2 regions of the Pseudomonas edaphica genome follow, and region 1 is predicted to be linked to the other one. Evidence: predicted binding sites of a transcription regulator. Region 1 holds the regulator's gene; the other holds the start of a gene.
The links. Region 1 encodes FliA, which starts transcription of late flagellar genes. Its sites were predicted from a motif close to CTAAAGTTTNNNNNNNNNNNGCCGNTAA; they were not measured.
Positions count from the first base shown of each region.

Region 1 (5,726 bases):
GTTCGTTGATCGAAGCCGCCCAGCGTCAGGAAATGGCGGGCCACCCGGTGATTCTGCTGGTGGCAGGCCCGGTTCGAGCGATGTTGTCGCGGTTTGGTCGCCTGGCAGTTCCGAATTTGCACGTTTTGGCTTATCAGGAAATTCCTGACAATAAGCAAGTGACTATCGTCGCGACAGTAGGGCCCAACGGCTGAGGTAGTGGGTTATGCAAGTTAAGCGTTTTTTCGCCGCCGATATGCGTCAGGCCATGAAACTGGTACGTGATGAGCTGGGCGCCGATGCCGCGATTATTGGAAACCGTCGCATTGCCGGCGGTGTCGAGCTGACGGCTGCCCTGGATTACACCCCGTCGGCGCTGGCGCCGCGCGTGCCGAACATGGAACTCGAAGACGAACTGCGCAAGACCGCTTCGCGCATTGTCTCGGCCCAGGCTGAATTGAGCATGCGTGGCGACAGCGATGCCAGCACCAATCGCCAATTGTTCGCCGGCCTGCCGCTGACCGCCGCCGAGCCGTTGGTAGAACCGACCTTCAAAGAACCGCCTCGTCCTGCAGCGCCAGCCCCGGCCGCCGCTGTCGACCAGCGCGCGCTCGACTCGATGCGTTTTGAACTCAATGGCCTGCGTGAGCTGCTCGAAGTGCAGTTGGGCTCGCTGGCGTGGACGCAACTGCAAGGCAGTAAACCGCACCAGGCCAACCTGTGGCGTCGCCTGCAACGCATCGGCCTGTCCGGCCCGTTGTCGCGCGATTTGCTTGCACTGACGGCTGAAGTCGAAGAGCCGCGCCAAGCCTGGCGCATGTTGCTGGCGCACCTGGCGCGCATGATCGCCACGCCGGAAATCGAACCGCTGGAAGAGGGCGGTGTGATTGCCATGGTCGGCCCCGCCGGCATGGGCAAGACCACCACCCTGGCCAAGCTGGCCGCGCGTTATGTGCTCAAGTACGGCGCGCAGAACATCGCGCTGGTGAGCATGGACAGCTATCGCATCGGCGCCCAGGAGCAGCTCAAGACCTTGGGCCGCATCCTCAATGTGACAGTGACCCACGTCGACCCGGGCCAGTCCCTGGCCAATGCGCTCGACCCGCTGCTGCGCAAGCGCGTGGTGTTGATCGACACGGCCGGCCTGCAAGCCAGCGATCCGGCACTGCGCATGCAGCTTGAAAGCCTGGCCGGGCGTGGCATCAAGTCGAAAAATTACCTGGTGCTTGCAACCACCAGCCAGAAACAGGTTCTTACCGCTGCCTACCACAGCTACAAACGCTGTGGCCTGGCCGGTTGCATTCTCACCAAGCTCGACGAAACCGCGAGCCTGGGCGAGGTGTTGAGCCTGGCGATCAGTCATGAGTTACCGGTTGCCTACCTGACCGACGGGCCGCGGATCCCGGATGATTTGCATCTGCCGCGCCGTCATCAGTTGGTCAGCCGTGCTGTCAGCGTGCAAATGCAAGAAGAGCCTAGCGAGGAAGCGATGGCCGATATGTTCGCCGACCTTTACCACAACCCGGCTAAGCGGGTGGGGTGAGGCAGGATGAACACCGTGAAATGTATCTACATCGATGGTCTGCAAGCGATTCACGCGGCCAAGCCATGTAGCCTGCGTCTAAGCAAGACAAGGTAAAGAAATAAAATGGGCAGCATGCATCCCGTACAGGTGATCGCGGTGACCGGCGGCAAAGGTGGCGTCGGGAAAACTAACGTGTCAGTGAATTTGTCCCTGGCCCTGGCAGAGCTTGGCCGTCGCGTCATGCTGCTGGATGCTGACCTGGGCCTGGCGAACGTGGACGTTCTGCTGGGGCTGACACCCAAACACACCCTTGCCGATGTGATCGAAGGCCGTTGTGAGCTGCGCGATGTGCTGCTGCAAGGCCCCGGTGGCATTCGCATCGTGCCGGCTGCCTCAGGCACCCAGAGCATGGTGCACCTGAGCCCGGCGCAGCATGCCGGCCTGATTCAGGCGTTCAGCGACATCGGCGACAACCTCGATGTGCTGGTGATCGACACCGCCGCCGGGATCGGCGAGTCCGTGGTCAGCTTCGTGCGCGCAGCCCAGGAAGTGCTGCTGGTGGTGTGCGACGAACCCACGTCGATCACCGACGCCTATGCCCTGATCAAACTGCTTAACCGTGACTACGGCATGAACCGCTTCCGCGTGCTGGCCAACATGGCCCAAAGCCCGCAGGAAGGGCGAAATCTGTTTGCCAAGTTGACCAAGGTCACGGATCGCTTCCTCGATGTCGCCTTACAATACGTGGGCGCAGTTCCTTATGACGAGTGTGTGCGCAAGGCTGTGCAAAAGCAGCGTGCAGTCTATGAAGCGTTCCCTCGTTCGAAGTGCGCATTGGCGTTCAAGGCTATTGCTCAGAAGGTCGATACTTGGCCGTTGCCTGCCAACCCTCGGGGGCATCTGGAGTTTTTCGTCGAGCGATTGGTGCATCAGACGAGCGCGGGACCTGTGCTATGACATCCAGCGGCTACAACCTTTACAAAAAGTCGGCACGTGACAGTCAGGGCGAACTGATCGAGCGCTATGCGCCCTTGGTCAAGCGCATTGCCTATCACTTGCTGGCACGCCTGCCTGCCAGTGTGCAGGTTGAGGACTTGATCCAGGCCGGCATGATCGGCCTGCTCGAAGTGTCGACCAAATACGACGCGAGCAAGGGCGCGAGTTTCGAGACGTATGCGGGTATTCGCATACGCGGTGCGATGCTCGATGAAGTGCGTAAAGGGGATTGGGCGCCGCGTTCGGTACATCGCAATACGCGTATGGTCAGTGACGCAATTCGTGCAATTGAAGCAAAAACCGGTCGTGACGCTAAAGATCATGAAGTTGCGGCCGAACTCCAATTGAGTCTCGACGATTACTACGGGATTTTGAACGATACCTTGGGCAGCCGCCTGTTCAGTTTCGACGACCTTTTGCAGGACGGCGAACACGAAGGGCTGCACGAGGACGGCGCGAGTGCACATCTGGAACCGTCGCGCGACCTGGAAGACGAACGTTTCCAGAGCGCGTTGGCGGAGGCGATTGCCAATTTGCCGGAGCGTGAGCGACTGGTGTTGGCGCTGTACTACGACGAAGAGCTGAACCTCAAGGAAATCGGTGAGGTCCTGGGGGTCAGCGAATCGCGTGTCAGCCAGCTGCATAGCCAGTGCGCCGCCCGCTTGCGGGGGCGATTGGGAGAGTGGCGCGCGCGCTGACAGGCAGTGTGGGGACACTGCAGACGCTACCGCAAAGGCTCTACGCTTTTGCGGGTTCGTGCCGTGGTGCCCTGGGCAGTCCTTTTTGTGTAACGCCTGTTGATTGAAATGGCGCGTCCAGGTGCTGGGCGCGTTTAAGACTGCTTGGAGGTCGAATTGGACAAGAACATGAAAATCCTCATCGTTGATGACTTCTCAACGATGCGGCGGATCATAAAAAACCTGTTGCGTGACCTTGGGTTCACCAACACGGTCGAGGCGGATGACGGCCTGACGGCGATTCCGATCCTCAACAGCGGGAGCATCGACTTTCTGGTAACCGACTGGAACATGCCGGGCATGACCGGTATCGACTTGCTGCGTCACGTGCGCGCCGATGAAAAACTGCGCAGCTTGCCTGTGTTGATGGTGACCGCCGAAGCCAAGCGTGAACAGATCATCGAAGCCGCCCAGGCCGGGGTTAACGGTTACGTGGTCAAGCCATTCACTGCATTGGCCTTGAAAGAGAAGATCGAAAAAATCTTCGAACGCATCCACGGCTGATGTCACCACGGGGGAGCTATGGAGCATAAAGAAACGTCACAGGGCGATTTTGAATCGACCCTGAAAAAGCATGCTCACCAGTTGGTCGACAGCCTTGAAAAAGGCCAGTTCGGCGACGCGGTGCAGTTGATCCATGAGCTTAACCAGACCCGTGACCGCGGCCTGTATCAGGAAGTGGGCAAGCTCACACGCGAGCTGCACAGTGCAATCGTCAATTTTCAGATTGACCCGCACATGCCCCAGGCCGAAGAAATCTCGCAGATCACCGATGCCACCGAACGCCTGTCCTATGTGGTCCGGCTGACTGAGGCGGCGGCCAACCGCACCATGGACCTGGTGGAAAACGCCACGCCCTTGGTCAATGGCATGGCCACCGAAGCTCAGGCGCTCAGCGTTGACTGGGGCCGCTTCATGCGCCGGGAAGTGGGGGCTGAGGAGTTTCGTGAGTTGGCGCGTCGGGTCGAGGCTTTTCTGTCGCGCACCGAACAGGAAAACCGCACGGTGGCCAGCAACCTCAATGACATTCTGCTGGCCCAGGATTACCAGGACCTCACCGGTCAAGTGATCAAGCGCGTGACCCAACTGGTCACCGAAGTGGAAAGCAACTTGCTCAAATTGGTGCTGATGGCCGGCCAGGTCGACCGTTTTGCCGGCATCGAACATGACCGCGCAGCGATCCTCTCGGAAAAAGATCCACAAAAACATCTCGCCAAGGGTGAAGGTCCGCAGATTCATGCCGATAAACGTGAAGACGTTGTGTCAGGTCAGGATGACGTAGATGACCTGTTATCCAGTTTAGGCTTCTAAGGAGCACCCACATGAGCTTCGGCGCCGATGAAGAAATCCTTCAGGATTTCCTTGTAGAGGCCGGCGAAATTTTAGAGCAACTGTCCGAACAACTGGTCGAGCTGGAAAGCCGACCGGATGATGCGAACCTGCTCAATGCAATTTTTCGCGGTTTTCACACTGTAAAAGGGGGCGCCGGCTTCCTCCAGCTCCATGAGCTGGTGGAGTGCTGTCACATCGCCGAGAACGTGTTCGACATCCTGCGCAAGGGTGAGCGTCACGTCGACTCGGAACTGATGGACGTGATTCTCGAAGCATTGGATGCGGTCAACGGCATGTTCAGCGAGGTGCGCGAGCGTGCGCCGATCACGGCCGCCACGCCGGAGCTGCTGGCTGCGCTGGCACGCCTGGCCGAACCTGCCGATACCTCGGTTGCGCCGGTCGCCGCGCCTGAGCCTGAGGTTGAAGCCGAGCCGGATGTGACCGACAGCGAGTTCGAACAGCTGCTCAACTCCCTGAGCGCGGTGAAAGCCGAAGCTGAAGCACCGCAAGCGGTGGCTGCGCCTGCCGTGCCGACCAGCGAAGACATTACCGACGCAGAATTCGAATCCCTGCTCGACCAGTTGCACGGTAAAGGCCAGTTTGCGCCGGACGCCGTGGCACCTGCTGCTGAGTCGGCAGCGCCTGCTGCGTCTGCCACATCTACAAGCGCCACCGACATTACCGACGACGAATTCGAAGCACTGCTCGACCAATTGCATGGCAAGGGCACGTTTGCTGCCGAAGCCTTGCCGGAAGTCGCCGCCATCGCAGCCGCACCTGCCGCCAGCGCTGCGCCTGCCAGCGTTGAGCCTGCCGCTGACGGCCTGATCTCCGATCACGAATTCGAAGCGCTGCTCGACGAGTTGCATGGCAAAGGCAAGTTCTCTGAAGTGGCCCCGGCCGCAGCAGCGACTGCAACGCCTGTGGCTGCCAAACCTGCGCCAGCCAAAGCCGCCGCGCCTGTGGCTGCCAAGCCCGCACCGGCACCGGCTGCCGCACCTGCGCGTGCCGCAGCGGCGCCGGTAGCCGAAAAGCCTGCCAGTGAAGCCGAAACCACCGTGCGGGTTGATACCGCGCGCCTGGACGACATCATGAACATGGTCGGCGAACTGGTGCTGGTGCGTAACCGCCTGGTGCGCCTGGGCCTGAACAGCGGC
Region 1 covers NZ_OZ255725.1:5,183,920-5,189,645, forward strand. The annotation lists gene flhA (flagellar biosynthesis protein FlhA) at 1-194, shown strand, start outside; gene flhF (flagellar biosynthesis protein FlhF) at 206-1,522, shown strand; gene fleN (flagellar synthesis regulator FleN) at 1,628-2,461, shown strand; gene fliA (RNA polymerase sigma factor FliA) at 2,458-3,198, shown strand; gene ACQY47_RS23705 (chemotaxis response regulator CheY) at 3,367-3,741, shown strand; gene ACQY47_RS23710 (protein phosphatase CheZ) at 3,760-4,548, shown strand; gene ACQY47_RS23715 (chemotaxis protein CheA) at 4,560-5,726, shown strand, end outside.

Region 2 (5,726 bases), 2.1 Mb from region 1:
TCGGTGCTGGCGTTGAGGGTTTCGATCTGCGTACAGGACAAGCTGATCTTTTGCGACAGTTCCGACATGGCCAGGATGGTTTGCTCCACCACCTTGCGCCCGTCATCTGCTTGCTCGCTGGCACCGCTGGCATGTTGCGATGCATCGGCTGCGTTGCGGGCGATTTCCTGGGTGGCGGCGCCCAGCTCGTTGATGGCGGCTGCCACGCTGTTGGTGCGCGCGCTTTGCTCGTCCGAGCCGATGATCGAAGCGTTGGAGGACGCCATGACGCGCTGTGACAGGTCGTGCACCTGACGCGTAGCCGAAGACACTTCGGAAATCGAGGCATGGATGCGCTCGACGAACTGGTTGAACGCACTGCCCACTTCGCCGAACTCATCTTTGCTGGTCACGTCCAGGCGGCGGGTCAAATCGCCTTCGCCCTGGGCGATGTCCTGCATGGCCACGCCCATAGTGGTCAGCGGGCGCAACAGCACTTGAATCAGCAGGCTGAGCAGTACGGCGATGGCCACTACGGCGATCAACATGGCGATCAGTGCCGATGTACGGAATTTACTGAGTGGTGCGTAGGCTTTGTCTTTGTCGATCGACAGGCCGATGTACCAATCCGCGCCCGGCAAACCGCTGATCGGGGTAAATGACAGAATACGGTCCTGGCCGTTGAGCACAACGTCCTGGCTGACCTTCTCGATACGCAGGCTGGTGCCCGGGTAGATGTCCTTGAGGTTCTTCATCACCTGGTCCTGGTCAGGACTGACGATGACCTGGCCATCGGCGCTGACCAGGAACGCATGGCCAATACCCCCGAAGTCCACCGAATTGATGATCTTCACCAGGGTTTGCAGACTCAGGTCACCGCCGACTACGCCGAGCAGTTCGCCGTTCTTTTTGACCGGCAGGGCGATGGTCACGATTTGCCCGCCAACCGCCGCCATATAAGGCGGAGTGAGCATGGTTTTATCGGCCGCGACCGCCTGCTTGTACCAAGGGCGCTGACGAGGGTCGTAATCGTCGGGCATCTTGGCGTCAGGGCGCTGCGTAAATACGCCGTTGGTTTGGCCGACATAGGTGAACTGGAAGTTCGAGGTGAGCGCGGGCTGGTCGACCAGCCCTGGCAGCTCAGCACCGCTGCCCTGGTGAGCAACGTTTTGCGCCAGGTTTTCGAGGACCAGGATGCGGCCACTGAGCCAGTTCTGCACGCTGCTGGCCGTGAGTTCGCCCGATTGTTGAATGGACGACTCAAGGTTTTGTTTGATGGTGCTGCGCTGCAGGTAATCGTTGTAGAGGGTAAATAGCGCGAAGGCCAGAACCACGACGCCTGACGCGGCCAGTAGAATTTTATGACTGAACTTGAGATTCATTTCATCGACTTCTTTTGCCAAAGGGGGGTGAGCGTGCCGAGTGGAACATTCCATGTAACGGGATAGGCGGACTCTTCGGCCGCTCTATTTCGGTGCACGCATGGCTCGTCAGGCTTTCGGCCACTTCAGGAGAAATCTTAGAGATTTGTGAGAAGCATCCTGATTTTGAGTAGGAAACCGACCAGCGGTAGACGCTCAGGGTTCGGCGCTGCAAATTTTTTCTGCCCTCGCGACAATGCGACTAATTGTCATTTGTGGCGCTTGGCCAGGCCTGTGTGAATGCCCTCTACTGACTACATTGCGTGCGAAAGGGTTGTACACACGCTTTACAGCACCCACCACAACTGGCTCAACACTTGTCTGCGCAGTCGCTTGGGCAATGGCGGCGATTCCTGGGGCGCATGCGGCACTGGAGCTTAGGCCGACGACGGGCACTGAAGGTGTTGTCGAGTGTGGTGTTGATGGGGTCCGCGGCGTGGATAAGCCGGGGCATGACCGGCTGGCAGCGCTGGACCTCCGATTTCGCAACCGCCACCGGCGAGCGGCGCAGCGAGCAATTTCCGGACGGCACACGCCTGCAACTCAACTCCGACAGTACGGTGAACCTCACCTTCAATCCGCAACAGCGCCTGATCACATTGGTGCGCGGGGAAATCCTGGTGACCTGCGGTTCGCCATCGTCAGCACCTTTGCTGGTACACACTCGCCACGGCTTGCTCGAAGGCATCGATGGGCGTTTTACCGTGCGCCAAGACAGCAAGGCGTGGTCAGCGGCAATGTGGCCATCCATTCACCGCAGACGGCCGATGGGCTGATTGTGACGCGAGACATGCGCCTGGCTGACTTGGTGTCGGAAGTGGAGCGCTCCCGTCAGGGTTACCTGGGCTGTGCGGCGGATATCGGCGACTTGCGGCTATCAGGGGTTTTCCGCTTGGACGACACCGACAAGTTGCTGGCGATCGTTGCGCAAACACTGCCAGTTCAAGTGCGCTATCGCACACGTTGGTGGGTGAGCCTGGAACGCCTGGCCTGACTTTTTCAGTTTTTGTTGGCGGCTTTTTCCGTGAGTACGGCTTAGACAGTAAGCCTCTTTATCTGCCTTGACCGGCCTCTACGGACCTTGATCATGACTGTGCGCTTTCTCAACGACTCACCAGACTCCTCCTACCATACGTTGTTTGACGCTTCAGGAGGATACGACTTGGGCAAGGTGGGCTTGAAGGGTGTGGATGTAAGGCTCAATGCCAACAACCTGACCAATGAGAGCTATGTGGCGTCCTGTGCCAGCCTGAACTTTTGCTATCTGGGTGAAGAGCGTAATGTCAGTGCGACGGTCAGCTATCAGTTCTGATCCGTTAAAGCTTCTAACAAGCCGGCGCCTGATTCCTGGTGCCGGCTTTTTTGTGGGTGTCGTCAGGTTGCCTTTGTCCGGCCCAGACGTATATGTGGGCGATCTGCAGCCGGGGCATTATCATCCCCCCTAAACGACAAAACCCCTGTCTGCGTTAGCAGACAGGGGTTTTGGAATTTAATCTTGACGATGACCTACTCTCACATGGGGAAACCCCACACTACCATCGGCGATGCATCGTTTCACTGCTGAGTTCGGGATGGGATCAGGTGGTTCCAATGCTCTATGGTCGTCAAGAAATTCTGTGTACCAGTCCGTTGCGCTTGCAACGTGCCGGTGAAATTCATGGACTTCTACATAAACAAAACCCCTGATTGCGTTAGCAATCAGGGGTTTCGGAATTTAATCTTGACGATGACCTACTCTCACATGGGGAAACCCCACACTACCATCGGCGATGCATCGTTTCACTACTGAGTTCGGGATGGGATCAGGTGGTTCCAATGCTCTATGGTCGTCAAGAAATTCGGGTACTGAGTCGTAGCCAGTTGGCTTCGCTTCAGCAAATTGGGTATGTGACAGCTTTCGGTGTTTTGTGAGCGTCGAACTTTCGGTTCATTGCGTCTTCACACACCGCAATCTGATGCTCTTTCGAGTAGTCAAATTGCTTGGGTGTTATATGGTCAAGCCTCACGGGCAATTAGTATTGGTTAGCTCAACGCCTCACAGCGCTTACACACCCAACCTATCAACGTCGTAGTCTTCGACGGCCCTTCAGGGAACTCAAGGTTCCAGTGAGATCTCATCTTGAGGCTAGTTTCCCGCTTAGATGCTTTCAGCGGTTATCTATTCCGAACATAGCTACCCGGCAATGCCACTGGCGTGACAACCGGAACACCAGAGGTTCGTCCACTCCGGTCCTCTCGTACTAGGAGCAGCCCCTCTCAAATCTCAAACGTCCACGGCAGATAGGGACCGAACTGTCTCACGACGTTCTAAACCCAGCTCGCGTACCACTTTAAATGGCGAACAGCCATACCCTTGGGACCGGCTTCAGCCCCAGGATGTGATGAGCCGACATCGAGGTGCCAAACACCGCCGTCGATATGAACTCTTGGGCGGTATCAGCCTGTTATCCCCGGAGTACCTTTTATCCGTTGAGCGATGGCCCTTCCATACAGAACCACCGGATCACTAAGACCTACTTTCGTACCTGCTCGACGTGTCTGTCTCGCAGTCAAGCGCGCTTTTGCCTTTATACTCTACGACCGATTTCCGACCGGTCTGAGCGCACCTTCGTACTCCTCCGTTACTCTTTAGGAGGAGACCGCCCCAGTCAAACTACCCACCATACACTGTCCTCGATCCGGATAACGGACCTGAGTTAGAACCTCAAAGTTGCCAGGGTGGTATTTCAAGGTTGGCTCCACGCAGACTGGCGTCCACGCTTCAAAGCCTCCCACCTATCCTACACAAGCAAATTCAAAGTCCAGTGCAAAGCTATAGTAAAGGTTCACGGGGTCTTTCCGTCTAGCCGCGGATACACTGCATCTTCACAGCGATTTCAATTTCACTGAGTCTCGGGTGGAGACAGCGCCGCCATCGTTACGCCATTCGTGCAGGTCGGAACTTACCCGACAAGGAATTTCGCTACCTTAGGACCGTTATAGTTACGGCCGCCGTTTACCGGGGCTTCGATCAAGAGCTTCGCGTTAGCTAACCCCATCAATTAACCTTCCGGCACCGGGCAGGCGTCACACCCTATACGTCCACTTTCGTGTTTGCAGAGTGCTGTGTTTTTAATAAACAGTCGCAGCGGCCTGGTATCTTCGACCGGCATGAGCTTACGGAGCAAGTCCTTCACCCTCACCGGCGCACCTTCTCCCGAAGTTACGGTGCCATTTTGCCTAGTTCCTTCACCCGAGTTCTCTCAAGCGCCTTGGTATTCTCTACCCAACCACCTGTGTCGGTTTGGGGTACGGTTCCTGGTTACCTGAAGCTTAGAAGCTTTTCTTGGAAGCATGGCATCAACCACTTCGCTAACTAAAAGTTAGCTCGTCATCAGCTCTCGGCCTTAAGATCCCGGATTTACCTAAGATCTCAGCCTACCACCTTAAACTTGGACAACCAACGCCAAGCTGGCCTAGCCTTCTCCGTCCCTCCATCGCAATAACCAGAAGTACAGGAATATTAACCTGTTTTCCATCGACTACGCTTTTCAGCCTCGCCTTAGGGACCGACTAACCCTGCGTCGATTAACGTTGCGCAGGAAACCTTGGTCTTTCGGCGTGGGTGTTTTTCACACCCATTGTCGTTACTCATGTCAGCATTCGCACTTCTGATACCTCCAGCAAGCTTCTCAACTCACCTTCACAGGCTTACAGAACGCTCCTCTACCGCATCACTTACGTGATACCCGTAGCTTCGGTGTATGGTTTGAGCCCCGTTACATCTTCCGCGCAGGCCGACTCGACTAGTGAGCTATTACGCTTTCTTTAAAGGGTGGCTGCTTCTAAGCCAACCTCCTAGCTGTCTAAGCCTTCCCACATCGTTTCCCACTTAACCATAACTTTGGGACCTTAGCTGACGGTCTGGGTTGTTTCCCTTTTCACGACGGACGTTAGCACCCGCCGTGTGTCTCCCATGCTCGGCACTTGTAGGTATTCGGAGTTTGCATCGGTTTGGTAAGTCGGGATGACCCCCTAGCCGAAACAGTGCTCTACCCCCTACAGTGATACATGAGGCGCTACCTAAATAGCTTTCGAGGAGAACCAGCTATCTCCGAGCTTGATTAGCCTTTCACTCCGATCCACAGGTCATCCGCTAACTTTTCAACGGTAGTCGGTTCGGTCCTCCAGTTAGTGTTACCCAACCTTCAACCTGCCCATGGATAGATCGCCCGGTTTCGGGTCTATTCCCAGCGACTAGACGCCCTATTAAGACTCGCTTTCGCTACGCCTCCCCTATTCGGTTAAGCTCGCCACTGAAAATAAGTCGCTGACCCATTATACAAA
Region 2 covers NZ_OZ255725.1:3,111,509-3,117,234, forward strand. The annotation lists gene ACQY47_RS13970 (methyl-accepting chemotaxis protein) at 1-1,361, opposite strand, end outside; partial or broken gene ACQY47_RS13975 (FecR domain-containing protein) at 1,778-2,394, shown strand; partial or broken gene ACQY47_RS13980 (hypothetical protein) at 2,530-2,712, shown strand; rRNA gene rrf (5S ribosomal RNA) at 2,894-3,009, opposite strand; rRNA gene rrf (5S ribosomal RNA) at 3,119-3,234, opposite strand; rRNA gene ACQY47_RS13995 (23S ribosomal RNA) at 3,392-5,726, opposite strand, start outside.
Region 2: a site for FliA is predicted at 1,475-1,502, ahead of ACQY47_RS13970 (methyl-accepting chemotaxis protein). Genes of this name have one in related genera too.